One region of the Nonomuraea sp. NPDC049714 genome, then DNA from elsewhere that is predicted to be linked to it. Evidence: riboswitches for the same ligand, from Rfam matches in the RefSeq annotation. Region 1 holds a riboswitch; the other holds the start of a gene.
The links. A riboswitch is a leader RNA that binds a small molecule or an ion and turns the genes downstream of it on or off. The one in region 1 is predicted to bind glycine.
Positions count from the first base shown of each region.

Region 1 (15,314 bases):
CCAGCTCAAGGCAGTGTTCACCGATCGTTGACAGCCAATGACGGCTCTGTTAGAAACTGGTTACTCGCGGGCCGGGTTGCAAGCCGGCCCGCCCACTCCCACCCGCGCATTTCCCCCTGCGCGACCTGGCGAAGGGTGATAGATGAGCGAACAAACGGGTGCACTCGCACCTGCGTCGCCGTTACAGCAAAACAACCGTTTGCGGCGCTTCCTGGCTCCGAGAGGTCCTCGCGAGGACCGGATCGGTTATCTCTTCCTGACGCCGTGGTTCATCGGCATGGTGGTCTTCACCATTGGACCGATCCTGGCCTCGCTCTATCTCTCGTTCACCGAATACACGCTGCTCAAGCCGCCGGAATGGCTGGGCCTGGCGAATTACCAGCAGATGCTGGAGGATCCCCGGCTGCACAAGTCGCTGGGGGTGACGTTCCTCTACGTGTTCGTGTCGGTGCCCATCCAGCTGATCCTGGCCCTGGCACTGGCGCTCCTGCTCAACCGGGGCGTGCGCGGCCTGAGCTTCTACCGGTCGGTCTACTATCTGCCTTCGCTGCTGGCGGGCAGCGTCTCCATCGCGATCCTGTGGCGGCAGATCTTCGGCAAGGAAGGACTGATCAACCAGTTCCTGGCCATGGCCGGCATCGAGGGCGTGAGCTGGGTGGCCCACCCGGACTACGCCCTGGGCACGCTGGTGGTGCTGAACGCCTGGACCTTCGGCGCGCCGATGGTGATCTTCCTTGCGGGCCTGCGGCAGATCCCGGTCTCCTACTACGAGGCGGCGCAGGTCGACGGGGCCGGCACGGTGGCGAGGTTCTTCCACATCACGATGCCGCTGCTGACCCCGATCATCTTCTTCAACCTCGTGCTGCAGATGATCGGCGCGTTCCAGAGCTTCACCCAGGCGTTCGTGGTCAGCGGCGGGCAGGGCGGTCCATCCGACGCGACCCTGCTCTACACGCTCTATCTCTACCAGCGCGGCTTCGGCTCCTTCGACATGGGCTACGCCTCCGCGATGGCATGGACACTGCTGCTCATCATCGCCGCGCTGACCGGGCTCAACTTCCTTCTGGCCAAGCGGTGGGTGTTCTATGGCAACTGACGTGAGAGGCGCGCGGCAAGGCGAGGGCAGCCGGACGCGGCGGCTGTCGAAGCACGCGCTGCTGATCATCTGCGGCGTGGTCATGCTCTATCCGCTGCTGTGGATGGTGTCGAGCTCGATCAAGCCCAACGAGATCATCTTTCGCGACCCGTCGATCTGGCCCACCGAGCTGGACTTCAGCAACTACTTCCGGGGCTGGACGGCGCTGAGCCACCCCTTCCACTACTACCTGTGGAACTCGGCGGTGATCGCGATCTTCGCGGTCATCGGCAACCTGCTCTCGTGCTCGCTCGCCGCCTACGCCTTCGCCCGGATGAAGTTCCGGGGCAGGAACTTCTTCTTCGCCGCGATGCTGGCGACGCTGATGCTGCCGATCCATGTGCTGATCGTCCCGCAGTACGTGCTGTTCTCCCAGCTTGACTGGATCAACACCAACCTGCCGCTCATCGTGCCGAAGTTCCTGGCCCATGACGCGTTCTTCATCTTCTTGATGGTGCAGTTCATCCGGGGCCTGCCCCGGGAACTCGACGAGGCCGCCCGCCTCGACGGGTGCGGGCACATCCGGATCTACTGGCGGATCATCATGCCGCTGTCGGTGCCGGCACTCGCCACCTCGGCGCTGTTCACGTTCATCTGGACCTGGAACGACTTCTTCAGCCAGCTCATCTTCCTCACCGATCCGGACCTGTGGACCATGCCGGTCGCACTGCGCTCCTTCATGGACGGTCAGGGCGAGACGGCGTGGGGTCAGCTCTTCGCGATGTCGATCGTGGGTCTGGTGCCGATCTTCGGTTTCTTCCTGGCCGGCCAGCGCTACCTGACGCAGGGCCTGTCGACCACGGGATTCAAGTAAACGCCCCAGCAGAGTTTCACGTACGGTCCATTAAATCGTTTTAAACCATCGGGAGAGAGACCCATGAGAATGTCCACATCCCGCCGCCTGGCGGCGCTCTGCCTCACCACCGCGCTCTTAGCGACCGCCGGCTGCGGCGGCGCGAGCGAGAGCGCGGACGGCACCATCGAGCTGAAGTTCAGCTGGTGGGGCAACAACGACCGGGCCGCCGCCACGCAGAAGGTCATCGACGCCTTCCAGAAGCAGAACCCGAAGATCAAGATCAAGGGCTCGTTCACCGACTTCAACTCCTACTTCGACCGCCTGGCCACCGAGGTCGCGGCGGGCGGCGCCCCCGACGTCATCACCCTCGGCGGCGCCTACCCGCGCGAGTACGGTGACCGCGGCGCGCTGCTCGACCTGTCCACGGTCAGCGGCGTGCTGAAAACGGACAAGATCGGCGCCGCCGCACTGGACAACGGCAAGTTCAACAACGTCCAGTACGGCGTCCCGACCGGCGTCAACACGGTGGCCCTCGTGGTCGACCCCGAGGTGTTCAAGGCGGCCGGCGTGCCGCTGCCGGACGACGAGACCTGGACGTGGGACGACTTCAAGCGGATCGCCAAGGAGATCGCGGAGAAGTCCCCGAAGGGCACCTTCGGCCTGGCCGACCCCACCAAGACCGACATGCTGGACATCTTCTCGCGGCAGCGGGGCGAGGCCCTCTACACGGCCGACGGCAAGGTGGGCATCAGCGAGAAGACCCTCGTCGACTGGTGGAACATGACCCTCGAACTGCGTGACGCCGGGGCCACCCCGCCGGCCTCGCAGACCGCCGAGCTCATCACCCAGCCCGCGCCCGAGCAGTCACTGATCGGCCGTGGCCTGGCCGGGATGCAGTTCGAGTGGAGCAACCAGCTCACCGCCCTGCGCAAGGCGTCCGGGCACCCGCTGGAGCTCATGCGGGTGCCGGGCGAGAGCGGTGCCACACAGCCCGGCATGTGGCTGCAGGCCTCCCAGCTCTACACCGTCAACGCCAAGAGCGAGCACCCGCAGGAGGCCGCCAAGCTCGTGGACTTCCTGGTCAACAGCCCCGAGGCAGGGAAGATCATCCTCGCCGACCGCGGCATCTCGGCGAACTCCGACGTCCGCAAGGCCATCGAGAGCTCACTCAGTGAGGACGAGGTCGTTCAGGCGAAGTTCATCGACGAGGTGACCCCGAAGGCCGGCCCGGCGCTGGTGATCGGCCCGACAGGCTCCACGGACACGCCGGACATCCTTGACCGGATCAACGCGGAGGTGCTGTTCGACCGCTCGAAGCCGGCTGAGGCAGCAGCCGACTTCATCAAGCAGGTGGGGACGGCGATCCAGCAGTGACGGGCACCGGGATCGACAGGCGTGCGCTCGTCGGCCGGCACGCGGTCGAGGTGACGGAGATCGTGGCGGAGTCGCCGCTGTCCGTGGGCAACGGCGAGTTCTGCTTCACCGTCGACGTCACCGGGTTGCAGACCTTCCCGGACTCCTACCCGGTCGAGGACCGCACCGGGAACGGGCCGGGAACGCTGCTGGGCACACTGTCCTCATGGGGCTGGCACAGCGTCCCCGGCTCGTACGACCTGGCGGACACCATGACCACGTACGACACCCCCCGGGGACCGGTCCCGTACGTGGACATGCGCGGCGACCTGAGCGGCACGGGCGAGAACCCCGCCTCGGCCGCGGAGGCGTGGCTGCGCAACAACCCGCACCGGCTGGACCTGGCCAGGATCGGCCTGGCCCGGCCGGGCGAGGCGCCGCTGGAGCCCGCCGACGTGAGCGACGCCCGCCAGCGGCTGGACCTGTGGACCGGGGTCATCACCGGCGAGCACCGGCTGGGGGGCACCCCGGTCCAGGTCACCACCGCCTGCCATCCGGAGCGCGACATCCTGGCCGTGCGGGTGGCGTCCCGGCTGCTCACCGAGGGGCTGGCCGTACGCCTGGCCTTTCCCTACGGGTCGCAGGCGTGGGGCAACGCGGCGGACTGGTCGCGGCCGGAAGCCCACACGTCGGCGCTGCGGGAGACGCCCGGCGGATTCGCCGTCGAGCGGGTGCTCGACGACACGCGGTACGGCGTGGCGGTCGTGCTGCCGGACGGCGCGCAGGTGCGCGCGGAAGGGCCGCACGAGTTCCTGATCACCTCGCGTCAGCCGGTCGTCGAGCTGGTGGTGGCCTTCGGGCCCGAGCCGCCCGCCGACCTGCCCGCGTACGAGCGCGTGCTGGAGGCGTCCGAGCGGCACTGGGCGCGCTTCTGGAGCACCGGCGGCGCGCTGGACCTGTCCGGCAGCCAGGACGAGCGCGCACCGGAGCTGGAGCGCCGCGTCGTGCTGTCGCAGTACCTCACGGCGATCCACTGCGCGGGCTCCACCCCGCCGCAGGAGACCGGCCTGATGACCAACAGCTGGCGGGGCCGCTTCCACCTGGAGATGCACTGGTGGCACGGCGCGCACTTCCCGCTGTGGGGGCGCGCCGAGCTGCTCGAACGCAGCCTCGGCTGGTACGACGCCATCCTGGGACGGGCCCGTGAGACCGCGGCGCGGCAGGGACTGCCGGGCGCGCGCTGGCCCAAGCAGGTCGCGCCCGACGGCCGGGAGAGCCCGAGCCCGATCGGGCCGTTCCTGGTGTGGCAGCAGCCGCACCCGATCTTCCTGGCCGAGCTGGTACGCCGCTCGACCGGCTCCCGCGAGGCGCTGACCCGGTACGCGGGCATCGTCATGGACACCGCCGCCTTCATGGCGGCCTTCCCGGTCAAGGGGCCCGGCGGTCACACGCTCGGGCCGCCGCTGGTGCCGGCGCAGGAGTCGTACGCCGAGGTCCGGGCGAACGCGGCGAACCCGACGTTCGAGCTGGCCTACTGGGCGTGGGCGCTGGAGGTCGCCCAGGAGTGGCGGCGGCTGCTCGGGCTCGAACCCGAGCCGTCCTGGTCGGAGGTGGCCGCCGGCCTGTCCAGGCCGCTGGTCCGCGACGGGGTCTACGCCGCGATGGACGCCCCGCCGTACACCGTGCCGGACGACCATCCGTCCATGCTGTACGCGCTGGGCGTCGTCCCTCCCACCGACCTGATCGAACCGGAGACGATGCGCGCGACGCTGCGGCACGTGATGGCGACCTGGCCGTGGGAGACGACGTGGGGCTGGGACTACCCGGCCATCGCGATGACGGCGACCCGGCTGGGCGAGCCGGAGACCGCGCTGGCGGCCCTGCTGATGCCCACCGCCAAGAACACCTACCTGCCCAACGGGCACAACAGGCAGACGGCGTCGCTGCCCGTCTACCTGCCCGGCAACGGCGGGCTCCTGGCGGCGGTCGCCCTGATGGCCGCCGGTTGGGACGGCAGCGGGCCGGCGCCCGGCTTCCCGACGGACGGCTCGTGGACGGTCCGCCACGAAGGGCTGCTGCCGCTGCCCTGAGTGGCCCTAGGTGTCGCGCCTCAGCCGGGCACGCCGGGTGGAGGGCAGGTCGTGGCGGCCGGACAGGAACTCCTGGAAGGCGATCTTGGCTCGGATGACCGGCCGCCGCCACCGGTCCTCCCGGTGGATGGCCGTGGCCATCTTGCGCGGCGAGCGGTCGGCGAAGAACCAGTACGCCCACGGGGAGCCGGGCCTGGCCAGCCGCACCGCGCCCACGAGCAGCAGGACGGGCACGAACAGGCCGACCAGCCCGGTCCAGATCTTGCCCTTGAGCAGCGTGATGACGGCCAGCGCGAGGTTGGCCACGACCAGCGCGGCCGGGCTCACGGGGGTGCCGTAGTCCCAGGTGAGCGGGCGCAGCCCGACGAGCAGCAGCCCGGTGACGGCGACGGCGATGAACACCGCGTCGACGGAGGTGCGGCCCTCTTCCTCCCAGTAGACGTCGTGCAGGTGCAGGATGAGCGCGAACTCGTCCAGCACGAGCGCCGACCCGACGCCGAAGACCGACGCGGCGACCGCGTAGCCCTCCTGCGAGGCGCCGGAGACGATCAGCCCGGCGACGCCGCCGACCAGCATGAGCACGACGCCGAACACCACGTGGTGGATGTGCATCTCACCCACGTTGACGTTGCGGAACCAGCCGACCTTCGCCCTGATCAGCCGCACGTTGATGCGGGTGGCCATGAAGGCCACGATGAGCGCGGCGAAGAAACAGAACAGCGGCAGCCGTCCTGTGGCGATGATGCTGTGCTCGAACCAATTTTCCATGACCTTGACATCGACTCTACGAGCCCGCTCGGACTGCTTGTCCCCATCTCGCCGTCCTGGTCTCGCTGTCCTCATCGTGTTCGGGCAAAGCTTTCAGGACAGGAACGCGCGCAGAAGCGCGGCGGTGCCCTCCAGGTGCTCGGCGACCGCACGGCGGGCGGCGTCGGGGTCACCGGCGAGGATGGCCGCCACCATGGCGCGATGCTGGGCGGCGGAGTGGTCGAGGTTGACCTGGAGCATGGGGATCGCGTCGAGCAGGTCGCTGACCCGCAGCCGTGCGTCGGCGCAGGCCGCCGCCAGCAGGGAGGAGCCGGTGAGCTCGGCGATGGACAGGTGGAAGGCGGTGTCGAGGCGTCGGTAGTCGGCCAGGGACGCCTCGTCCAGGTCGGTCAGCCGGCGATGCAGGGTGGCGCGCTGCTCGGCGGTGAGCTCGGTGGCGGCCAGCACCTGCGCGGCTCCGCACTCCACGGCCATCCGGAAGGTGAGGGCGTCCGCCAGGTCGGCCGCGCCCATGTCGGCGACGACCTGGCGCAGATCGGTCGCGCCGGGGACGGGCGGCACGTAGGTGACGAAGGCCCCGCCGTAGCGGCCGCGCCGTACATCGAGATAGCCCGCGTCCTGCAGGGCGCGGATCGCCTCGCGCAGGGTCACCCTGCTGATGCCGAGCCGGACGGCGAGCTCGCGCTCCGCGGGGAGTTTCGCGCCCGGCGCGACCAGGCCGAGTTTGATCGCCTGGAGCAGCCGTTCGACGGTCTCCTCGAAGGCGTTGCCCGCCCGCACCGGCCGCAACACCGTCATCAAACGCGTCGACTCGTCCAACGTGTCCTCGGGTCTTGACAAGCGATCCCAGCATGCACATCAATGGTCTGAGACTAGCCCAATCAACGGGCCAGATGGGAGCGACCCACGTGAGTGATCGACCGGGCGCCGGTTTCCTCACCGTCGACGAGCTGCGGGACGAGGTGGCACGGGGACGGATCGACACCGTGCTGCTCGCCCTCGCCGACATGCAGGGCAGGCTGCAGGGCAAGCGGCTGTCGGCCCGCTACTTCCTGGAGGAGGTGCTGCACCACGGCTCCGAGGGGTGCAACTACCTGCTCGCGGTGGACGTGGAGATGAACACGGTCGGCGGCTACGCGATGTCGTCCTGGGATCGCGGGTACGGGGACTTCGTGATGCGGCCGGACCTGTCGACCCTGCGGCGCGTGCCCTGGCAGGAGGGCACCGCGCTGCTGATGGCCGACCTGGCCTGGGAGGACGGCGCCGAGGTGGTGGCCTCGCCGCGGCAGATCCTGCGCAGGCAGCTCGCCCGGCTGGAGGAGCGCGGACTGCGCGCGTACGTCGGCACCGAGCTGGAGTTCGTGGTCTACGAGGACACCTACGAAGAGGCGTGGAAACGCGGTTATCGCGATATGTCGCCCGCCAACCTCTACAACGTCGACTACTCCCTGCTGGGCACGGCCCGCATCGAGCCCTTCCTGCGCCGGATCAGGCGCGACATGGAGGGCGCGGGACTCTACGTCGAGTCCGCCAAGGGCGAGTGCAACCTGGGCCAGCACGAGATCGCCTTCCGCTACGACGAGGCGCTCAGGACCTGCGACAACCACTCGATCTACAAGAACGGCGCCAAGGAGATCGCGGCCCAGGAGGGCAAGTCGATCACCTTCATGGCCAAGCCGAACGAGCGCGAGGGCAACTCCTGCCACGTCCACATCTCGCTGCGCGGCGCGGACGGCGAGCTCGTCATGGCGGGCGACGGGCCGCACGGGCTGTCCGAGCTGGGCGCCCGGTTCATCGCCGGGCAGCTCGCCTGCATGCGCGAGCTCACCCTGATGTACGCGCCCAACATCAACTCCTACAAGCGCTTCGTGCCCGGCAGCTTCGCGCCCACGGCCGTCAAGTGGGGGGTGGACAACCGCACCTGCTCGCTGCGCCTGGTCGGCCACGGCCCATCGCTGCGGGTGGAGAACCGGGTGCCCGGCGGTGATGTGAACCCCTACCTCGCGGTGGCCGCCCTGATCGCGGCCGGGCTCCACGGCATCGACGCCGAGCTGCCGCTGGAGGAGGCGTTCGCGGGCAACGCCTACGCCACGGACGCCGAGACCGTGCCGCACACCCTGCGCGACGCGCTGGCGCTGTTCGAGGGGTCCAAGCTGGCCCGCGAGTCCTTCGGCGACGAGGTCGTGACCCACTACGCCAACAACGCCAGGATCGAGTTGCAGGCCTTCGACGCTGCCGTGACGGACTGGGAGCTGTTCCGCGGCTTCGAGCGGATGTGAGCCGTATGAAGATCATCAATCCGGCGACGGAAGAGGTCGTCGCCGACGTCGAGCTCGCCGACGCCGCCGAGGTCGACCGGGCGGTGGAGCGTGCCAGGAAGGCCCAGGCTGCCTGGCGGGACGTGGCGCCGGGGCAACGGGCGCGGCTGCTGCGCGCCTTCGCGGACCTGGTGGACGCGCACGGCGAGGAGCTGGCCAGGCTGGAGGTGACCAACGCCGGTCACCCCATCGGCAACGCCCGCTGGGAGGCGGGCGCCGTACGCGACGTCCTGCACTTCTACGCCGGGGCGCCGGAGCGCAACCACGGCCTGCAGATCCCGGTGCCGGGCGGCGTGGACGTGACGTTCCAGGAGCCGCTGGGCGTGGTGGGCGTCATCGTGCCGTGGAACTTCCCGATGCTGATCATGTCGTGGGGCGTCGCGCCGGCGCTCGCGGCGGGCAACACGGTGATCGTCAAGCCCGCCGAGTGGACTCCGCTGACCGCGCTGAGGCTGGCCGAGCTGGCCCTGGCGGCGGGCCTCCCCGAGGGGGTGCTCCAGGTGCTGCCCGGGGCAGGGGAGGTCGCGGGAGCCCGGCTGGTCGAGCATCCGGACGTCGCGAAGATCGTGTTCACCGGGTCGACCGAGGTGGGCAAGCAGATCGCGGCCAAGGCCGGGGCCCAGGTCAAGCGGATCACCCTCGAACTCGGCGGCAAGTCGGCGAACATCGTCTTCGCGGACTCGGACCTGGAGAAGGCGGCGAAGGCCGCGCCGTACGCCGTCTTCGACAACTCCGGGCAGGACTGCTGCGCCCGCTCCCGCATCCTCGTGCAGGCCGGGGCCTACGACGAGTTCCTCCAGCGGCTGTCGGAGGCGGTGCGTGACATCCGGGTCGGCGACCCCCTCGACCCGGACACCGAGATGGGCCCCCTGATCAGCGCCGAGCACCTGGATCGGGTGCGCGGCTTCGTCGACGACGCGCCGTACCTGCAAGGGGCCTGCCCGCAGGGCAAGGGCTACTGGTTCCCGCCGACGGTGCTGACCTCGGCGGTCACCGACCGGGCGTTCACCGAGGAGATCTTCGGCCCGGTCGTGTCGGTGGTGCCGTTCGCCGACGAGGCAGAGGCGGTGCGCATCGCCAACGACACCCCGTACGGCCTGAGCGGCTCCATCTGGACCCGCGACGTCGGCCGGGCCCTGCGGGTGGCCAGAGCCGTCGAGGCCGGCGCCCTGTCGGTCAACTCCAACTCCTCCGTCCGCTACTGGACCCCGTTCGGCGGCTTCAAGCAGTCCGGACTCGGCAGAGAACTCGGCCCGGACGCCCTGGCGGCCTTTACCGAGACCAAGAACGTGTTCATCTCATGGGACTGAACCCGACGCAGTGAGCGGCGTGAAGGGCCGGGGAACGAGGCACTTCGCGAGGCGAATGAGGAGCGGTGGACGACCCATCAGACAGGGAGTGGAGCTATGCAGCGTTTGCAGGACCGTGTCGCCGTCATCACCGGCGCGGGCAGCGGCATCGGCCTGGCCACCGCGCGCCGCTTCGCGCAGGAAGGCGCGAAGGTCGTCTGCGTGGACATCGACGAGGAGACCGGGTCCAAGGCGGCGACCGAGGTCGGCGGGCTGTTCGTCAGGGCGGACGTGACCAGCGAGGACGACGTCGAGCGGATGTACGCCACCGCGCTCGACACCTACGGCAGCCTGGACATCGCCTTCAACAACGCGGGCATCTCCCCGCCGGACGACGACTCGATCCTGGAGACCGGCCTCGACGCCTGGCGGCGCGTCCAGGAGGTCAACCTCACCAGCGTCTACCTGTGCTGCAAGCACGCCATCGGCCACATGCGGCGGCAGGGCAAGGGCTCCATCATCAACACCGCCTCGTTCGTCGCGGTCATGGGCTCGGCCACCTCGCAGATCTCCTACACCGCTTCCAAGGGCGGGGTCCTGGCCATGTCCAGGGAGCTCGGCGTCCAGTTCGCCCGCGAGGGCATCCGGGTCAACGCCCTGTGCCCGGGGCCGGTCAACACGCCGCTGCTGCGGGAGTTGTTCGCCAAGGACCCCGAGCGGGCCCAGCGGCGGCTGGTGCACGTGCCGGTCGGCCGGTTCGCCGAGGCGTCGGAGATCGCGGCCGCGGTGGCCTTCCTGGCCAGCGACGACGCCTCGTTCATCACGGCGTCGGAGTTCCTGGTGGACGGGGGGATCTCCGGCGCGTACGTGACACCGTTGTAAGGGGAAGATGATGAAGCGGCCGTTGATCGGCATCACGTCGTACGTCGAGCCGGCGCGGTTCACGGTCTGGGAGATGACCGTCGCGCTGCTGCCGTACACCTATGTGGAGCAGGTGGTGCGGGCGGGCGGTCAGCCCGTGGTGCTGCCGCCGGCGGGCGAGCCGGCGGCACTGGTGGGGCGGCTGGACGGGCTGATCCTGGCCGGCGGGGGCGACATCGACCCCGGCAGGTACGGGGAACAGCCGCATGACCAGACCGGCTATGTCCGGAAATTTCGGGATGAGGCGGAGTTTGCGCTCATGACCGCGGCCCTCGACGCCGGTCTCCCCTACCTGGGCGTCTGCCGCGGACTCCAGGTCCTGAACGTCGCCCTCGGCGGCACCCTCCACCAGCACCTCCCGGACGTCGTCGGGCACACCGCCCACTCCCCCGCCCCCGGCGAGTTCGGCCACCTCCCCATCCGGCCCACCCCCGGCAGCCGGGTCGCCAAGGCCCTGGGCGACGGCCCCGTGACCGTGCCGCACTACCACCACCAGGCCGCCGACCACCTGGCCCCACCCCTGACGGCCACCGCCACAGCCGACGACGGCACGATCGAGGCGGTGGAACTGGACACCCACCCCTTCACCGTCGCCGTCCAGTGGCACCCGGAAGCCGCCACCGACTGCGCCCTCTTCGAAGCCCTGATAGCCGCCTGCTGATCTCAACCGGTGGGCGCCTCGTACGGTCAGCCGACCGGCCACAGCACGCTCTCGACCTGGACGGCGCCCTTGCCATGCTCCCGGTCCAGACGCTCGCGCAGCTCGTCGGTGGCCAGCCAGAGCCGCACTCTCACCACGCCCCGCGCCTCGCCGGTCGACGTACTGATCACGCCCTTCTCGCTCGCCACCCGAGCCTGGATCGCGGTCAGCTCGCCCAGGTCGCGCTCGGCCCGGCTCAGGCAGAGGGGGCCGCCCCAGACCTCCCTGATCCACGCCTCACGGCTCTGGGGGTCGCCGGTGAAGCGGAGGTTGAGCACCACGTTCATGGGCTCGTCGAAGTCGGTGGGGAAGTGCGAGCCGGGGAAGTGGCTATCTATCCAAGCGCCCGCGAACGCCTTCACCTCCGAGGCCCGCTCGACCGCCCGCTCCATCGCCTTCTGTGTCGTCCTGTCCGGCTCGACCGCGCGCCACCCGCCCTCCGGCTCGGGGCACGGGCTCTTCAGATCGTCCCGCGACGCGGGCGGCACACCATCCCGAGCCGTGGGTTCGCGGGGCGGCTCGGTGAGCGTCAGGCGGCTCCCGTCCCAGGTCCCCACGACCGCGTACCACCCCCACCGGACCCCGGACAGCGACTCGTGCGGCACGGTGTCCCAATCCCACCCCACCACGTCGGGCCCGCCGCACTGCGGCGGGTTGGAGGTGGCGACCATCTCGCACAACTGCGGCCCGTGCCCCTGGCCTTCCAGCACGGTAAGGGACGCCGTGTAGCGCGTATCCGGCCCTGATGTCCCACCGGCCGTCGGTGTCCCACCGGCCGTCGACCTCGCGGCGGGCTCGGCGGCGCAGGCGGTCAGCGCCATGGCCAGAGCGACAATTGCCGCATTCCATCTCATACACCTTCGACGCGAGGCCACGCGGACGGGTTCACGGTCATCCGGTCCCGTGGCATCCGGGCGCGACAACAGGCCCGTGACGCCACTAGGCTTGCCGACATCACCGTCGAAACCGTACGGGAGAGCGTCCTGACAGCCGGTCGGGGCCCCTGAAGGAGCAAGCCCTCCCCGCGAACCTCTCAAGGAAAAGGACCGTACGGACGAGGTGTCCTCTGGAAAGCAGGCCTGGTGGCCTCGCCGAAGGTGAAAGTCCGGCAAATCCCCGGGCGAAGCTCTCAGGCAACGACGACAGAGGGGGAGGATGATCCGTGCATCCGTCCCTGTCCTGAGGTGCGACACATGTCCCGACTCACACCGTTGAGAGACGTACACGAGGCTCTCGGCGCCACGCTGACCGACTTCGCCGGATGGCTCATGCCGTTGCGTTACGGCAGCGAGTCCGCGGAGCACAACGCGGTCCGCCACGCGGCCGGGTTGTTCGATCTCTCGCACATGGGCGAGATCTTCCTGACCGGGCCGCAGGCGGGTGAAGCGCTGGACTTCGCGCTGGTGGGTCACCTGTCGGCGATGGCGCCCGGCCGGGCCCGCTACACCATGATCGTGAACGAGCGGGGCGGGGTGCTGGACGACCTCATCGTCTACCGGCTCGGGGACGAGGAGTTCATGGTCGTGGCCAACGCCTCGAACTATGAAATGGTCGGCAATGAGCTGAAAACCCGCGCCAAATCGTACGACGTGGTGGTTGAGGATCGCTCGGACCAGTACTCACTGATCGCCGTGCAGGGTCCGCGCGCGCAGGAGATCCTCGCCACGCTCACGGACGCCGACCTGACCGGGCTCAAGTACTACACCGGGCTGCCGGGGCTGGTCGACGGGCGGCAGGCGCTCATCGCCCGCACCGGCTACACCGGCGAGGACGGCTTCGAGCTCTTCATCGCCAACCAGGACGCCGTGCCGCTCTGGCACGCGCTGACGGCAGCGGGCGAGCCGTACGACCTCAGGCCCGCGGGGCTGTCCAGCCGCGACACGCTCAGGCTGGAGGCCGGCATGCCGCTGTACGGCAACGAGCTCGGCGTCTCGCTCACCCCGTTCGACGCGGGGCTGGGCAGAGTGGTGAAATTCGACAAGCCGGGCGACTTCGTCGGCAGGTCGGCGCTGGAGGCGGTCAAGGACATCCCGCCACGGCGCCGTCTCGTCGGCCTGGTCGCGCGAGGCCGCCGGGTGCCGCGCCATGGTTACCCGGTCACCAAGGACGGTGCCGTCGTCGGCGAGGTCACCAGTGGTGCGCCATCCCAGACCCTGGGCAAGCCCATCGCGCTGGCCTACGTCGACACCGGGGTCAATGAAGGTCTGGCCGTGGACATCCGGGGCAGCCAGGAGCCCGTGGACCGGGTCGAGCTGCCCTTTTACAGGAGGAACAAGTGAGCAACATCCCTGAGGACCTGAGCTACACCAAGGAGCACGAGTGGGTGGCCGGTCTCGAGGACGGCCTCATCGCGACCATCGGGATCACGGCTTTCGCCGCCGAAGCCCTGGGTGACGTCGTCTACGTGCAGCTCCCCGAGGTCGGCTCCACCATCGAGGCGGGCGACTCCATCGGCGAGGTGGAGTCGACCAAGTCGGTGAGCGAGATCTTCACCCCCGTCGGCGGCGAGGTGGTGGAGGTCAACCAGACCCTCGTGGAGGACCCGTCGCTGGCCAACAGCGACCCTTACGGCGAGGGCTGGATGTTCCGCGTGCGCGTGGAGGGCAACGCGGAGGACCTGCTGTCCGCCGAGGAGTACGCCGCACTCACCTCTGGCGATTCCTGATCCGGCCGCCGGGGCCCGCACCGGGCCCCGGCCTTGCTGAAAGGCGCATCAATGGCGATCAGCGTCTTCGACCTGTTCAAGATCGGCATCGGCCCGTCGAGCTCCCACACCGGCGGCCCGATGGCCGCCGCCCACAAGTTCGCGCGCGGGCTGCACGCCGACGGGCTGCTCGACCGTACGACGCGCGTCGAAGTGATCCTGTACGGCTCACTCGGCCTGACCGGCAAGGGCCACGGCAGCGACAAGGCCGTCCTGCTGGGCCTGTCCGGCGAGAAGCCCGAGCTGGTGGACGTCGACACCATCGACGAGCGGCTGGCCGCCATGCGCGAGTCCGGCACCGTCAAGCTGTACGGCACCCACGAGATCCCGTTCGTCGTCGGCCAGGACCTGATCTTCGAACGCAAGATCTCACTGCCCGAGCACCCGAACGGCATGCGCTTCACCGCCCGCTCCGGCGACGGCGAGACCCTGCGCGAGAAGGTCTACTTCTCCGTCGGCGGCGGCTTCGTCGTCGACGAGCAGGCCACCGGCGCCGACCGCATCAAACCGGACGACACCGTCCTGCCCTACCCCTTCACCACCGCCGAAGAGCTCCTCAAGCACTGCTCCGCCACCGGCCTGTCGATCTCCGCCCTCATGCTGGAGAACGAGAAGGCGTTCGGCCGCACCGAGGCCCAGATCCGCGCCGAGATCCTGAACCTGTGGCAGGTCATGTCGGAGTGCGTCCGGCGGGGCATCGCCAAGGAGGGTGTCCTGCCCGGCGGCCTCAAGGTCAAGCGCCGGGCCAACCCCCTGCACCGGCGCCTGCAGAGCGAGAGCGCCGAGAAGGACCCGCTGCAGGCGATGGACTGGGTCTCCCTGTTCGCCCTGGCGGTCAACGAGGAGAACGCCGCGGGCGGCCGCATCGTCACCGCCCCCACCAACGGCGCCGCCGGCATCATCCCCGCCGTCCTCACCTACTACTCCCGCTTCACCCCCAACGCCGACGACGACGGCATCGTCCGCTTCCTGCTCACCGCCGCCGCCATCGGCGTGCTGTTCAAGGAGAACGCCTCCATCTCCGGGGCCGAGGTCGGCTGCCAGGGCGAGGTCGGCTCGGCCTGCTCGATGGCCTCCGCCGGCTTCACCGAGGTCCTCGGCGGCACCCCCGAGCAGGTGGAGAACGCCGCCGAGATCGGCATCGAGCACAACCTCGGCCTGACCTGCGACCCCATCGGCGGCCTGGTCCAGATCCCGTGCATCGAGCGGAACGCGGTCGCCTCCATCAAGGCCATCACCG
Region 1 covers NZ_JBITLM010000008.1:190,988-206,301, forward strand. Annotated here, with positions in the region: gene ACIBQX_RS29570 (carbohydrate ABC transporter permease) at 143-1,096, shown strand; gene ACIBQX_RS29575 (carbohydrate ABC transporter permease) at 1,086-1,949, shown strand; gene ACIBQX_RS29580 (ABC transporter substrate-binding protein) at 2,013-3,305, shown strand; gene ACIBQX_RS29585 (hypothetical protein) at 3,302-5,374, shown strand; gene ACIBQX_RS29590 (hypothetical protein) at 5,381-6,142, opposite strand; gene ACIBQX_RS29595 (FadR/GntR family transcriptional regulator) at 6,236-6,940, opposite strand; gene ACIBQX_RS29600 (glutamine synthetase family protein) at 7,051-8,421, shown strand; gene ACIBQX_RS29605 (aldehyde dehydrogenase family protein) at 8,427-9,770, shown strand; gene ACIBQX_RS29610 (3-oxoacyl-ACP reductase) at 9,867-10,631, shown strand; gene ACIBQX_RS29615 (gamma-glutamyl-gamma-aminobutyrate hydrolase family protein) at 10,642-11,331, shown strand; gene ACIBQX_RS29620 (hypothetical protein) at 11,358-12,224, opposite strand; glycine riboswitch at 12,332-12,429, shown strand; gene gcvT (glycine cleavage system aminomethyltransferase GcvT) at 12,564-13,649, shown strand; gene gcvH (glycine cleavage system protein GcvH) at 13,646-14,035, shown strand; gene ACIBQX_RS29635 (L-serine ammonia-lyase) at 14,087-15,314, shown strand, end outside.

Region 2 (15,314 bases), on a different contig from region 1:
ATCTTAGGGGCGGAGATCCGGCCACAAGGAGGAGGCGGCATCCACCGCACGGAGGACTGTCCCGGGTCTTGACCTGGATACCTTTACCCCATGAGTTGGCGTTGGCGCGGCGTGCCTTTCGACCTGCTCCTCGCCGCGGCCGGTGTCAGCCTGGACCTGCTGATGTCCGCTGAGGCGCGGACAGGAGACCTGCCGCCGCATCTCACGGTCCTGCCGCTGGCCCTGCTGGTCGGCGCGCCCATGGGCTTCGTACGGCGCCGGCCGCTGCCGACCGCGCTGTGGCTGTCGGCGGCCCTGGTCCTCACCGACCAGATCGAGGCGTTCAGCTCCAACACGGCGCAGATGCTGCTGCTCGTGGCCGTCGGCGTCACCGCCTACGGCGGGGGCCGGCGCTCGATCGCGGTCGCCATGGGAGCGAGCGGAATCGCCACCGGGATCAACCTGGCCGATCCCGCCTTCGCCACCAACGTGTGGCTGTACGCCGCCGGCATCACCCTGTTCCCCGCGATCGTCGGGGGCTACCTGCGCGGATCGGTGGGCGAGCTGAAGCACCGCGACGTCACCCCGGACGTGCTCCTGGCCGCGGGCGGCGTCGCGCACACCGTGCTCAGCACCTGGACCAGCTGGCACAGCGGAGGCCAGCCCGCCTGGGTCATCGGGCTGCTCGCCGTGGCGGCCGGCCTGTCGCTCGGCGTCGCCAGGCGGCTGCCCGGGCTGGTCTTCCTGTTCCAGGCCATCCTGCTGGTAACCGCCGACGGCTACCTCAACGAGGTGGTCAGCACCTGCCTGGTCCTGACCCTCATCGCGCTCGGCGTCTTCGCCATGCGGATCGCCTCCTGGATCTGGACGTCCATCGCCTACCTCGCCACCTGCCTGCTCGCCGCCCTCGCGGTCGTCGGGCCCGGCACCGAGGTCACCGCGTTCGGCGCCGCCGTGCTGTGCGCCCTGGTGATCACGCCGGTCGCGATCGGCCGCTACCTGGGCGTCAAGCAGACCGCCACCGCGGCCGAACGGCTGCGGGCGAGCGAGTCGACCAGGCTCACCGTGGCGCAGCTCCGCGCCGATCAGCTCGCCGAGCGCGAGCGCATCGCCCGCGACGTGCACGACATCGTCGCCCACCACGTCGGCGCCATGGTGCTGCGGGCCAGCGCCGCCCGCTACACCGCGCCGGACGGCCCGGTCGCCGACGCGCTGACCGACATCCGCGAGACCGGCCACCAGGTGCTGCAGGACCTGCGCGGGCTGATCGACCTGCTGCGCGACCCCGACCGCCAGCCCGGCCTGCTCGCCGACCCCGCCGACGTGGTGCGCGAGTCCGCCGAGCGGATGGCGGCCGCCGGACTCGTGGTGGACTTGACCCTCGATCCTGACACCGACCACGCCTCGCTCATCGCCCGGACCTCCGCGGCCCGCATCGTCCAGGAAGGCCTCACGAACGTGCTCAAACACGCAGGACCAGGGACGAAGGTCCGCGTCTGCGTCTGCTCCGACGGCGACGGCCTGGCCGTCGAGATCCGTAACGGCCGCCCGCCCACCACCATCGAGCGCCTGCCCTCCTCAGGCCGCGGCCTGGCGGGCATGCGCGAGCGGGTCAGAGCGCTCGGCGGCACCCTCACCGCCGGCCCCGACGAGGACGGCGGCTGGCTGCTGGCCGCAACCCTGCCTGCCACCCTGCCGGCCACGCATCCCACCACGCATCCCACCACGCGGGCCACCAGGGGCACCGCGTGATCCGCGTGCTCATCGCCGACGACCAGGTCCTGGTCCGGGCGGGCGTGCGGATGCTGCTGCAGGCCAACAGCGACATGGAGGTGGTCGGCGAGGCCGACGACGGCGCCGAGGCGGTGCGGCTGGCCGAGCGGCACCTGCCCGACGTCATCCTGATGGACCTGCGTATGCCCAGGGTCGACGGCCTGGAGGCGATCCGGCGCGTGCTCGCCGCCCGGCCCGGCACCAGGATCGTGGTGCTGACCACGTTCGCCGAGGACGCCAACGTGTACGCGGCCCTGCGCGCCGGCGCCGTCGGCTTCCTGGTCAAGGATGACGAGCCGGAGCGCATGGTCGACGCCGTGCGCCGGGCCCACGCCGGTGAGCAGCTGCTGGCGCCCTCCGTGCTGCGCCGCGTCGTCGAGCGCTTCCTCGACGCCGAGGAGCGGGCCGCCGTGCCCGGCCCCCGCGGGCTCACCGAGCGCGAGATGGAGGTGCTCGCCCTGGTCGGCACCGGCCTGTCCAACGCGGAGATCGCCGAGCGGCTGCACGTCGGCGTCACCACCGTCAAGACCCACATCGCGGCCGCGATGGAGAAACTCGGCCTGCGCAACCGCATCCAGGCGGCGGTGGTCGCGCACCGCAGCGGCCTGGTCGACGCCTCCTTCCGCCCGGTGCGTCCACCGCGTGGCGGACCGCCGAATAGCCCGCGAGGCTGACGACCCGCGGCGGGCGCGGCGACGATCCTGTTGGTCCTCATCGCGAGATCGGAAGGACCACACGATGTACGACACCGCCCCGCAGGCCGCCCGGCCCGAGACCGCCCCCGCCAAGCCGGTGTCCGCCGGCCTGCTGTACACCCTGCGCGTCGTCATCGTCGCCCAGGCGGTGACCCTCGTGGTGACGGCCTCGCTGGCCGGCCAGTCGGTGGCCACCGACGGCGCGATGGGCGAGGCGCACGTGATGGCCGGGATGCTCGTCCACCTCGTCGCGCTGGTGCAGATCGTCTGCGCCGTGCTCTTCTGGCGGCCCGGCCGCGGCGCCGGCTGGCCCGCCCTGGTCAGTTTCGGCCTGTTCGTCGTCGGGATGGCCCAGCACTTCACCTGGGACCTGCTCAGCGCCCACGTGCCCAACGGCGTCATCCTGTTCGGCCTCATCACCGCGATGCTGCTGTGGGCCTGGTCGCCGGGGGCTTCCCGGCGCCGCTAGGGTCGAGGCTGTGTACGTGAAGATCTGCGGGCTGAGCGAGCCCGAGCACGTGGCCGCCGCCGTCGAGGCGGGCGCCGACGCCATCGGGTTCGTGCTGACGGCGAGCCCCCGCAAGGTGAGCCCGGAGCGCGCGGCCGAGCTGGCGGCCCTGGTCCCCGACCGCGTGCTGACCGTCGGCGTCTTCCGCGGCGAGGAGCCCGCCACCGTGCGGGCCGCCGCCCTCACCGCCGGGGTGCGCGGCATTCAGCTGCACGGCAAGCACCCGCACGGCGACTTCACCGCGCTCAAGGACCTCGGCCGGACCCTCGTCAGAGCCGTCGACGCGAGCGCCGACCTGCGCTGCGGCGCCTTCGACGAGAGCCTGCTGATCGTCGACGCGCCGCGCCCCGGCTCGGGGGAGCCCTGGGACTGGGCGGCGGTGCGCGGCCGCCCCACCGGCCGATGGCTGCTGGCGGGCGGCCTCGACCCGGACAACGTGACCGAGGCCGTCGCCGCGGCCGGTCCGTGGGGGGTCGACGTGTCCAGCGGGGTCGAGACCGCGCCGGGGGTCAAGGACCCCGCCCTCATCGCCCGCTTCCTCAAGGCGGCCCGCGATGCCGCCGCCTGATACGCGCTCATGTCACGGCGGCTCATGGTGTCGCCTGAGCTGACGCGAGCGCTCGCTTTCCAGTGGGGGTTCGCCCGCCGCAGGGCGCCCAGGGCCGTGGACGTGCCCGGAGGCTTCGCCGTGTTCGACGACCGCTACCCGGGCTCCCACGACGACAACAAGCTCATCCTCTGGGACGCCGGCGATCCCGCCACGGTGCTGCGGACGGCCGACGAGGTCCTGGCCGGGTGCGCGCACCGTCTCGTCCACGTGGACGACGACGAGCTCGGCGCGGCCCTGACGCCCGCGTTCACCGCGGCCGGCTACCAGCCCGCCGTCAACCTCGTCATGGCCTTCCGCGGCGACCCGCCCGTGGGCGAGCCCGCGGCCGAGCACCTCGACCTGGAGACGCTGCTGCCCGTACTGCGCCGGCACTGGCGCGAGAGCCTGCCGGACGCCCCGGACCGGACGGTCGAGCAGCTCGCCCGCCGGGTCGAGACCCGGCTGCGCGGCGCCGACCTGGTCGGCTTCCGCGGCGTGCGCGCCCCTGGCGGTGAGCTCGCCGCCAGAGCCGACCTGTACGTGCACGACGGTGTCGCCCAGATCGAGGACGTCTACACCGCTCCCCGCCACCGGGGCCAGGGCCATGCCCGCGCGCTCCTGAGATCGCTGCTGGCGGAGGCGGCGGGTGCGGAGCTGGTCTTCCTGGTCGCCGATGCCGCCGACTGGCCCAGGGAGTTCTACGCCCGGCACGGATTCGCCGACCTCGGCCGCACCCACTCCTTCCTCCGGACCTGAGCCGCCCCCACCTGCTTCTTCCTTCGGACATCAGCTACGTGCTCCCCCCTCCTGGCCTGAATGGTCTGATCGGGAGGGGGACGTGAAAGTTCCGCTCGGGGCGTGGGCGTACCGGAAAGGGGCGGGCCCGGTGGCTCGGGGCGGGCGTGGGTGTACCTGAGAAGGTTCGGTCGGGGAGGGCCGGTGGGTCGGTGGCGGGCGGGCATGAAGGGTCCCTTCGGTGAGGGGGAGGACCTGATGGGCTCCGGTAGGGGGAGGGGTGGGGCCGGCGGGCCGGGGTCGGGGAGGGTGGGGGCGGAAGGCGGGGTCGCGGGGATCGCCTTTCTGGGAGGCCGGGAGTGCTGATCGTGGGGTGGTCGGATCGGGCGGATACAGGGCCGCTGCGCTGGAAGTTCACGCAGTAGGGTCTGCTGCGTGACTGAAACTTCCGCCGAGGACCGAATCTGGACGGTTCCGAACCTGCTGAGCTTCCTGCGACTCCTCGGCGTACCCGTGTTCCTCTGGCTGGTTCTGGGCCCGAGGGCGGACGGGTGGGCCATCGCCGTGCTGGCGGTCGCCGGGTTCACCGACTGGCTCGACGGCAAGATCGCCAGGGCGTTCAATCAGGTCAGCAAGCTCGGGCGGATCATCGATCCGGCGGCGGACAAGCTCTACGTGTTCGCCACGATCGCGGCGCTGCTGGTGCGGGAGGTCATCCCGTGGTGGCTGGCGGCGATCATCCTGGGCCGGGAACTCTTCGTCGCGTGTTTCATCCCCGTACTTCGCAAACACGGATATAGGGCGCTTCAGGTGCATTTCCTGGGCAAGGCCGCCATGTTCAACCTCATGTACGCCTTCCCCCTGCTCTTCCTTGCCTCCCACTCGGGGTGGTATGCCGATATAGCGCGCATTGTCGGGTGGGCTTTCGCGCTCTGGGGAACAGGCCTGTACTGGTGGGCGGGTGCGCTGTACGTGATACAGGTGCGCCGGCTCACCGCCGCGACCACGAAGGAGTGACCGGTGAAGGCGGTCGTCATGGCGGGCGGTGAGGGCACTCGGCTGCGTCCGATGACGGCCAACCAGCCCAAACCCCTGCTCCCCGTGGTCAACCGTCCGATCATGGAGCACGTCCTGCGCCTGCTCAAGCGGCACGGGATCACCGAGACCGTGGTGACCGTCCAGTTCCTGGCCGCGCTGGTGCGCAACTACTTCGGCGACGGCGACGAGCTGGGCATGCGCCTGGAGTACGCCACCGAGGACATCCCGCTGGGCACGGCGGGCAGCGTGAAGAACGCCGCCGCCCGCCTGCACGACGCCCCCTTCCTGGTCATCTCAGGCGACGCTCTGACGGATATCGATTTATCGGACATGATCCGGTTCCATCAGGAAAATTCGGCTCTTGTCACCATTGGTCTGAAGCGGGTTCCCAACCCGCTCGAATTCGGCATCATCATCGTCGACGAACTCGGCCGGGTGCAGCGCTTCCTGGAGAAGCCCACCTGGGGCCAGGTCTTCTCCGACACCGTCAACACCGGCATCTACATCATGGAGCCGGAGGTGCTGGACGAGGTGGCCGCCGGAGAGTCCGTCGACTGGGCCTCCGACGTCTTCCCCGCCCTCCTCGAACGCGGGGCCCCCATCTACGGCTACGTCGCCGACGGCTACTGGGAGGACGTCGGCACCCACGAGAGCTACCGCAAGGCCCAGGCCGACGCCCTGTCCGGCCAGGTCAGGCTGGACATCGGCGGCTTCGAGCTGTCACCCGGCGTCTGGGTGGCCGGGTCGGCCTCCGTCGAGCCGGACGCGGTGCTCAAGGGCCCGCTGTTCATCGGCGAGTACGCCAAGGTCGAGGGCGGCGCCGAGCTGCGCGAATACACCGTCCTGGGCAACAACGCCGTGGTCCGCGAGGGCGCCTTCCTGCACCGCGCGATCGTCCACAGCAACGTCTACCTCGGCCCCGGCACCCACCTGCGCGGTTGTGTGATCGGCAAGAGCACCGACGTGATGCGCGGCGCCCGTATCGAGGAGAACGCCGTCATCGGCGACGAATGCGTCATCGAGGCGGAGGCGTACGTCTCCAGCGGCGTGCGGGTCTACCCGTTCAAGACCATCGAGGCGGGCGCCGTCGTCAACACCAGCGTCATCTGGGAGTCGCGCGGCCAGCGCAGCCTGTTCGGCAGGCGGGGCGTCAGCGGACTGGTCAACGTGGAGATCACCCCCGAGCTGTGCGTACGGCTGGCCAGCGCCTACGCCACCACCCTGAAGAAGGGCGAGCGCGTCGTCACCTCCCGTGACGCCTCCCTGGCCGCCAGGGCGCTGAAGCGGGCCGTGATCAGCGCGCTCACCGCCAGCGCCATCAACGTGCTCGACCTGGAGGCCGCGCCGCTGCCGGTGGCCCGCTTCCACTCCTCGCGGGGGACGGCCGCGGGCGGCATCGCGCTGCGCACGACCGCCGGGGACCCGCAGAGCGTCGACATCGTCATCATGGACGACCGGGGCGCTGACCTGTCGCCGGCCGCCCAGCGCAAGCTGGAACGCGTCTTCTCGCGCCAGGAGTTCCGGCGCGCCTTCCCCGGCGAGATCGCCGAGCTCACCTACCCGTCCAGAGCCGTCGAGGACTACACCCACGAGCTGCTGCGCCGGGTGGACATGACCGGCGTCAGGGACATGAAGGTCGTGGTGGACTGCGCGGGCGGCACCTCCTCGCTGGTGCTGCCCAGGCTGCTCGGCCGGGTGGGCATCGAGGTGCTCACCGTCAACGCCGTCCTGGACGACCTGTCGCCCACGGAGACGCTCGCCGAGCGCCGCCGCGACCTGCAGCGGCTGTCGGAGCTGGTCAGCTCCTCACGCGCGGCCTTCGGCGTCCGCTTCGACCCGGTCGGCGAGCGGGTGGCGCTGGTGGACGAGATGGGGCAGTTCATCAGCGAGGAACGCGCCCTGCTCGTGGTGCTCGACCTGGTGGCCGCCGAGCGCCGGGCCGGCCGGGTGGCGCTGCCGATCACCACCACCAGGGTCGCCGAGCAGGTCTGCCGCTTCCACGGCGTGCAGGTGCAGTGGACCTCCACGGCGGTCGACGCCCTCACCTCCGCCGCCGCCGGACCGGGCATGATCTTCGCCGGTGACGGCAGGGGCGGCTTCGTGGTGCCCGAGTTCAGCCCCGCGCTCGACGGTCCCGCCGCGTTCATGCGCCTGCTGGGGCTGGTCGCCCGCACCCGGCTCTCGCTCAGTCAGATCGACGCCAGGATCCCCGAGGCGAAGCTGCTCAAGCGGGCGATCCCGACGCAGTGGAAGGCCAAGGGCGCGGTGATGCGCTCGGTCATCGAGGCGGCCGAGTCCGCCCCCGAGGGCTACCACATCGACACCACCGACGGGGTCCGGGTGGTGGGGGAGGACGGCAGCTGGGTGCTCATCCTGCCCGCCGCGACCGAGCCCGTCACCGACCTGTGGGCCGAGGCCTCCGACGTCGACACCGCCCAGCTCCTGCTGGAGCGGTGGGCCACCGTGGTCGAGCAGGCCGCCATGTGACCGCCCGGGACCGCGCCACGACCTCGGGGCGACGGTGATTTGTCGTATGGGGTGCAAGATCGTAATGTTAGAAGGCGCGGCGGCATGGACCTTCAGGCAGGGGCGGCGGTAACTTTGTCAGCGTCCGAACCTGTCGTCCAGCGCCCCGCCTTGACCTTTGCCGCTGATCAGCGTAAGTTGCGGCATTCGCAAACTTGAGAGCGAAGCGAGGCGCGCCCCGAGCACCGTTGCCGCGTCTTCGCGGTAGGAGGCCGAGCCGATCGATGCCGAGCGTCTACTGCACGCAGTGCGGGCACGCCAACCCCGAGGATGCCCGTTTCTGTTCTCGCTGTGGGTCACCGTTGACCAGACCGGAGGTCTCAGGGGACACCACTTCGACGATCTCCGTCGCGGGAATCGAGGCGTACGAGGCAGAGACCGGTGACATGCTGCTGGCCGAACGGGCGCTGGTCGAACAGCTCCCGCCGGGCGCGGCGTTGCTGACCGTGACCAGGGGGCCCAACCAGGGCAGCCGTTTCCGGCTCGACAAGGACCTCACCACCACCGGGCGCCATCCGGAGAGTGACATCTTCCTCGACGACATCACCGTCTCCCGCCGGCACGTCGAGTTCTACCGCCAGCGCGGCGGCCTGTTCTCCGTGCGTGACGTGGGCAGCCTCAACGGCACCTACGTCAACAGGGAGCGCATCGAGGAGGTCCCGCTGCACTCCGGCGACGAGGTGCAGATCGGAAAGTTCCGGCTGCTGTTCCTGATGCGGACACCCGCCGGCACATGACCTCGCAGGCGGCACGCTCGCACATGAGCATCGGGGAGGTGCTCGCCCTTCTGCAGGGCGAGTTCCCCGATGTCACCGTCTCCAAGATCCGTTTCTTGGAGGGGGAGGGGCTCATCGAGCCGGAGCGCACCCCGTCGGGCTTTCGCAAGTTCACCCACCTGCACGTCCAGCAGCTCCGCTACATCCTCACCGAGCAACGGGACCATTACCTGCCGCTGAGGGTGATCAAGGACAAGATGGCGGAGAGCTTCGCCCGCCCCCGCGCCGTGCAGGACAAGCAGGAGGTGCGCCTCAGCCGTGCCGAGCTGCTGGAGGCGGCCGGGCTCGACGAGGAGACGCTCACCGAGCTGGAGGACTACGGCCTGCTCGCGCCCAAGGCCAGGCGTTATGACGAGGACGCGCTCAAGGTGGCGCGCAGCGTCGGCGCGCTGGCCCGCTTCGGGCTGCACGCCCGCCACCTGCGGGCGGTCAAGGCGGCGGCCGAACGGGAGGCCGGTCTGGTCGAGCAGACCGTGGCGCCGATCCTGAAACGGCGGGCGCCAGGCGCGATCGGCGAGGCCGACGAGACGGCCAGGGAGCTGTCCACGCTCCTGCTCGACCTGCACGAGGCCCTGCTGCGTACGGGCGTGCGGAGCGTTCTCGGGCGATGAGCGGCCCGAGGGACATTCAGGGCCCCCCGGGTGTTACGTTGAATTGCAGAAGCGGACCAGCAATGAGCTGTGCCGGGTCGCCGGCCAGTCGAATATGGAGCAGCCCGTGTTGCAGATGGAGGTCGTGGGTGTTCGCGTAGAAATGCCCACAAATCAGCCGATCGTCTTGCTCAAGGAGGCACACGGGGAACGGTTCCTGCCCATCTGGATCGGCATGACCGAAGCGACGGCCATCGCCCTGGCCCAGGCGGAGGAGCCGCCGCCCAGGCCGCTCACGCACGACCTGTTCCGGGACGTGCTGAGCGCCCTCGGCGTGGGCCTGCGTGCCGTCAACATCGTCGCCCTCCGTGACGGGATCTTCTTCGCCGACCTGGTGTTCTCCAACGGCGTGGAGGTGAGCGCCAGGCCGTCCGACTCCATCGCGCTGGCGCTGCGCACCGGGGCACGCATCTTCGCCAGTGAGGAGGTCGTCCAAGAGGCCGGAGTGATCATCCCCGACGACCAGGAGGACGAGGTGGAGAAGTTCAGGGAGTTCCTTGACACGATCTCTCCCGAAGACTTTGGCAGGGCGGGGTAGGTATTTCAGTGCATTTACGCTTCACGACGCGCCGAGCCGGATCGTTGACTGAGCATGGTCACGGTCCTACGGTGCAAGTGAAACCCGTGGCCGCCTTTTTACGAACCCCCAGATCAGGCCGCGGGATGAGAGAAAGCCGGAGGTCCGCGTGGCGGTCAGCAGCGGCGAGGGAAAGACGGCCGGCCAGGAAGATCCGGTACGGCGTGAGAGCGCGCGGCAGCGTGCCGGAGAGCAGGGCCTGCTCTTCGACGAGCAGCCCGCGACGGTGCCGGACGACATCGGATACCGTGGCCCGACGGCGTGCGCGGCAGCCGGCATCACCTACAGGCAGCTGGACTACTGGGCGCGCACCGGCCTGGTCGAGCCCACGATAAGAGCAGCGCAAGGTTCGGGTTCCCAACGGCTCTACTGTTTCCGCGACATCCTGGTGCTCAAGGTCGTCAAGCGACTGCTCGACACCGGGGTCTCCCTCCAGCAGATCCGCACGGCCGTACAGCATCTGCGTGATCGCGGGGTGGCCGACCTCGCGCAGATCACGCTGATGAGCGACGGTGTGAGCGTTTACGAATGCACCTCGGCGGACGAGGTGATAGACCTTCTCCAGGGTGGTCAGGGCGTGTTCGGCATCGCGCTCGGCCGGGTCTGGCGCGAGGTCGAGGGATCCCTCGCGGAGCTGCCGGGGGAACGGGCGGCGGTCGCGGACACCGTCCCGGCCGACCATCCCGCTGACGAACTGGCCCAACGGCGACGGGCGCGCCGAATTGGGTAGTAATCTAGGACATGTCGACGACCCCGTGCGGGAGAGTCCCCGGCTGGACCGGGGCGCCGAAGGAGCAACCTCCCCGGAATCTCTCAGGCAACCGGTACCGCTCGGGTGAGGCAACTCTGGAAAGCAGGCGCGCTCGCCAGGCGCGCTTCACCGACGGTGCAAGCCCCGCGGGGTGAAGCTCTCAGGTCGCGTAGACAGCGGTGACAGAGGGGGAGACCTGGCATACGCCCGCGCTCTGCGCCGGTCTCCATCGCCTCGGGAGGCATCTCCATGACCGACCTGTCACCACCGCCGTTCTCCGCCCGGCACATCGGGCCGTCGCAGAGCCAGCAGCAGCGCATGCTCGAGGCCGTGGGCTTCGAGTCCGTGGCGGATCTGGTGGCCGTGGCCGTCCCCGAGGCGATCAGGAGCAAGGACCGCCTCAAGCTGCCCGCCGCCGCGACCGAGGCCGAGGCCATCGCCGAGCTGCGGGCCCTGGCTGACCGCAACCAGGTGCTCACCTCCATGATCGGCCTGGGCTACCACGACACCGTCACGCCCGCGGTGATCCGCCGCAACCTGCTGGAGAACCCGGGCTGGTACACCGCCTACACGCCGTACCAGCCGGAGATCTCGCAGGGCCGCCTGGAGGCGCTGCTCAACTTCCAGACCGTGGTGTCCGACCTCACCGCCCTGCCCGTGGCGGGCGCGTCCCTGCTGGACGAGAGCACCGCCGCGGCCGAGGCCATGACGCTGGCCCGGCGGACCGGCAAGAGCAAGAGCGACGTGTTCGTGATCGACGCCGACACGCTGCCCCAGACGAAGGCGGTGCTGGCCACCCGCGCCGAGCCGCTCGGCATCACGCTCGTGGAGAGCGACCTGGCGGGCGGGCTGCCGGCGTGCTTCGGCGTGCTCGTGCAGTATCCGGGCGCCTCCGGCCGGCTGCGTGACTTCCGTGACGTCGCCGAGCGGGCGCACGCCGCCGGCGCGCTCGTCGTGGCCGCCGCCGACCTGCTCGCGCTCACACTGGTCGCCGCCCCCGGCGAGCTCGGCGCCGACATCGCCATCGGCTCCTCGCAGCGGTTCGGCGTGCCGTTCGGCTTCGGCGGCCCGCACGCCGCCTACATGTCCGTACGTGAGGGCCTGCAGCGGCAGATGCCCGGGCGCCTCGTGGGCGTGTCCGTGGACGTCGACGGCGACCCCGCCTACCGGCTGGCCCTGCAGACCCGCGAGCAGCACATCCGCCGCGAGAAGGCCACCAGCAACATCTGCACCGCCCAGGTCCTGCTGGCCGTGATCGCCGGCATGTACGCCGTCTACCACGGGCCCGAAGGGCTGCGCCGGATCGCCGCCCGCGTGCACCGGCACGCCGTGGTCCTGGCCGACGGCCTGCGACAGGGCGGCGTCGAGGTCGTACACCAGGAGTTCTTCGACACCGTGCTGGCCCGTGTGCCCGGCCGCGCGGCCGGGATCGTCGCCGCAGCCGCCGAGCGGGGCGTCAACCTCTGGCAGGCCGACGCCGACCACGTCTCCGTCGCCTGCGACGAGAAGACCGGCGCCGCCGAGGTCGCCAAGGTGTGGGCCGCGTTCGGCGTCGAGCGCGACGGCGTCACCCTCGACGACCCGCGGGTGCACGACGTGGTGCCCGCCTCGCTGGTGCGCGAGTCCGGCTACCTGACCCACCCGGTCTTCCACGACCACCACTCCGAGACCGCGATGCTGCGCTACCTGCGCAGGCTCCAGGACAGGGACATCGCGCTCGACCGTTCCATGATCCCGCTCGGCTCCTGCACGATGAAGCTGAACGCGACCACCGAGATGGAGCCCATCACCTGGCCCGAGTTCGCCGCCATCCACCCCTACGCCCCCGAGGCGCAGGCGGCCGGCTACGTCGACCTCATCGAGACGCTGGAAGGCTGGCTGGCCGAGGTCACCGGCTACGACGCCGTCTCCATCCAGCCGAACGCCGGCTCCCAGGGCGAGTTCGCCGGGCTGCTCGCCATCCGCGCCTACCACCGCGAGCGCGGCGAAGGCGAGCGCGACGTCTGCCTCATCCCCTCCTCGGCGCACGGCACCAACGCGGCCAGCGCCGTCATGGCGGGCATGCGGGTCGTGGTCGTGGCCTGCGACACCGGCGGCAACGTGGACCTGGCCGACCTCGACGCCAAGATCGACAAGCACCGCGACCGGCTCGCCGCCATCATGATCACCTACCCCTCCACGCACGGGGTCTACGAGGAGACCATCACCGAGATCTGCGCCAAGGTGCACGGCGCCGGCGGCCAGGTGTACGTCGACGGGGCCAACCTCAACGCGCTCGTCGGCCTGGCCAAGCCGGGCGAGTTCGGCGCCGACGTGTCCCACCTGAACCTGCACAAGACGTTCTGCATCCCGCACGGCGGCGGCGGCCCCGGCGTCGGGCCCGTCGCGGTCCGCGCGCACCTCGCCGCCTACCTGCCGGGCCACCCGCTGCGGGACGGCACCCCCGTCGGTCCCGTCTCGGCCGCCCCGTACGGCTCCGCCGGGATCCTGCCGATCTCCTGGGCGTACATCAGGATGATGGGCGCCGACGGCCTCACCGCGGCCACCGAGCAGGCCATCCTGTCGGCCAACTACCTCGCGCGCCGCCTGGCTCCGCACTACCCGGTCCTGTACACCGGGCGGGGCGGGCTCGTCGCCCACGAGTGCATCATCGACCTGCGGCAGATCACCAAGGAGACCGGCGTCACCGTCGACGACGTGGCCAAGCGGCTCATCGACTACGGCTTCCACGCGCCGACCATGTCGTTCCCGGTCGCGGGCACGCTCATGATCGAGCCTACGGAGAGCGAGGACCTGGCCGAACTGGACCGGTTCGCCGACGCGATGATCGCCATCCGCGGCGAGATCGCCAAGGTGGGCTCCGGCGACTACGACAAGACGGACAACCCCCTGCGGAACGCCCCGCACACCGCCGAGGCGCTCACCGCCGACGAGTGGCCCCACCCGTACACCCGCACCGAGGCGGCCTACCCGGTGCCCTCGCTGCGCGACGACAAGTACTGGGTGCCGGTGCGCCGCATCGACCAGGCGTACGGGGACCGCAACCTGGTCTGCTCCTGCCCGCCGCTGGAGGCGTACGAGGACTGACCCGGGCCCCCACCCGGGCCGCACCACGGCCCTACCCTGATCCCACCCCGATCCCATCCCGGCCCGCCACCCGGCGGGCCGGGGGCGTCCGACGTCAGCGACCCGAGGGCCGCGCTCGGAGCCCTTCGGGACCGCGACGGCGGCCTTCCACGCAGAACCGGTTGCCCTCGGGATCGGCGAGCACCACGAACGCGGGGACTTCCGGCCGCGGGTTCTCGGGATGGCGAGACCGGTCGACACGTCGCGCACCCAGGGCGGCCGGCCGGTCGGCCTCATCGTCGAGATCGCGATCCTCCGCGCTGAGGTCGAGATGTGTCCGGGGGAAATCCTCGGCGCGAGTCTCGCTCACGTCCATCGCGGGCGCGAGGCCGGCCCTGCCGGGCGGGGGCTCCAGGACGATCCAGTCATCGCCCTCGAACCGTGGCGGCCGCCGCACGTATCCGAGCGCCCGGCGCCAGAACTCCCCGGCCCGGACATCGTCCGTGACGCCCAACGAGATCTGCCCGATCGTGGTCATCCGCCGAAGCCACAAGCCGTCGTCCCGCGACCACGATCATGCCGCGTCATCCCGGACCTGGCCCTTATCCCGCCGCTCGCGCCCTCGGGGTGCCCGCTCCAGCGCCGGCCGGACGGGGGCGCATGTTGGTGTCGAGCCGCCGCGAACTGCCTGAATCAGCTGAAATGTGCACCTGCCATGCCTACGGTCGCAAGTGAGCAGACATGATCGCCAGAAGTCGTTAGGCTCGGTGCGATCGTCGCCGAAGGAGCTCTCTTGACGTCCTCAGAGCTGGAGACCCCGCCGCTGGACATCGCCCGCCGCCTGGCCGAGGACGGTGATCTCGATGGTGCGGCCGCCATACTCGCGGAGCTCGCCTCCACCCCCGGCGGCCCCGACGTGGCCCAGGCCGCCGTCGGCCTCGCCGTGGTCCTCGACCAGCGTGGCGACGTCGACGGAGCCCGTGCCGCCGCCAGGGCCGCGCTCGCGACCGGGCACCCCGAGTTCGCCGCCCAGGCCGCCTGCCACCTGGCCCAGGGGTTCGAACGCGAGGGCCGCTACGGGCAGGCGAGGGGCGCCTGGCAGGCGGTGCTGGGGGTCGGCACCCCGGCCTACGTCCCGCTCGCCCACCTCGCGCTCGCCAGGCTCGCCGTGGAGACCGGAGAGTACGACGAGGCGGAAACCGAGCTCCGCGCCGCCATCGACACCGGCCACGCGCCCCCGACCGGCCAAGGCGCCGCCGACAACGCACCCGCGACCGGCGGTCGCCACGTCCCCGATGACGCGCAGGCGCGTGCGGGCGGGGCGATGGGCACCGCGAACGGCGGGCGAAACGGCGCCCCCGGCCACGCCGACGGCACGGGCGCGGCAGAGGACGCGCGTGGGCCCGGCCACGCGGCGGGAGACACAGGCGCGTACGGCCACGCGGCGGGGGGTGCGGGTGGGCATGGGGGTGCGGATGTGCGGGTGCACGCGAGCCAGCAGCTTGCCGACCTGCTCATGGAGCGTGGCGAGCCGGGGGAGGCGGCGGAGGTGCTGCTCGACGCCCTGGAGGACGCCTCGGGTGACGACGCGGCCCGGCTGCGCGTGCAGCTCGGCATCGCACACCTGGAGCTGGCCTGCGCCGAGTTCGCC
Region 2 covers NZ_JBITLM010000001.1:310,570-325,883, reverse strand. Annotated here, with positions in the region: gene ACIBQX_RS01675 (sensor histidine kinase) at 91-1,731, shown strand; gene ACIBQX_RS01670 (response regulator) at 1,728-2,426, shown strand; gene ACIBQX_RS01665 (hypothetical protein) at 2,491-2,916, shown strand; gene ACIBQX_RS01660 (phosphoribosylanthranilate isomerase) at 2,927-3,523, shown strand; gene ACIBQX_RS01655 (GNAT family N-acetyltransferase) at 3,533-4,300, shown strand; gene ACIBQX_RS01650 (CDP-alcohol phosphatidyltransferase family protein) at 4,715-5,296, shown strand; gene ACIBQX_RS01645 (sugar phosphate nucleotidyltransferase) at 5,300-7,804, shown strand; gene ACIBQX_RS01640 (FHA domain-containing protein) at 8,068-8,580, shown strand; gene ACIBQX_RS01635 (MerR family transcriptional regulator) at 8,604-9,230, shown strand; gene ACIBQX_RS01630 (bifunctional nuclease family protein) at 9,337-9,807, shown strand; gene ACIBQX_RS01625 (MerR family transcriptional regulator) at 9,956-10,576, shown strand; glycine riboswitch at 10,595-10,686, shown strand; gene gcvP (aminomethyl-transferring glycine dehydrogenase) at 10,847-13,684, shown strand; gene ACIBQX_RS01615 (VOC family protein) at 13,779-14,201, opposite strand; gene ACIBQX_RS01610 (tetratricopeptide repeat protein) at 14,457-15,314, shown strand, end outside.
Region 2: linked by a shared signal. The riboswitch ahead of gcvP (aminomethyl-transferring glycine dehydrogenase) and the one ahead of gcvT (glycine cleavage system aminomethyltransferase GcvT) in region 1 are both predicted to bind glycine.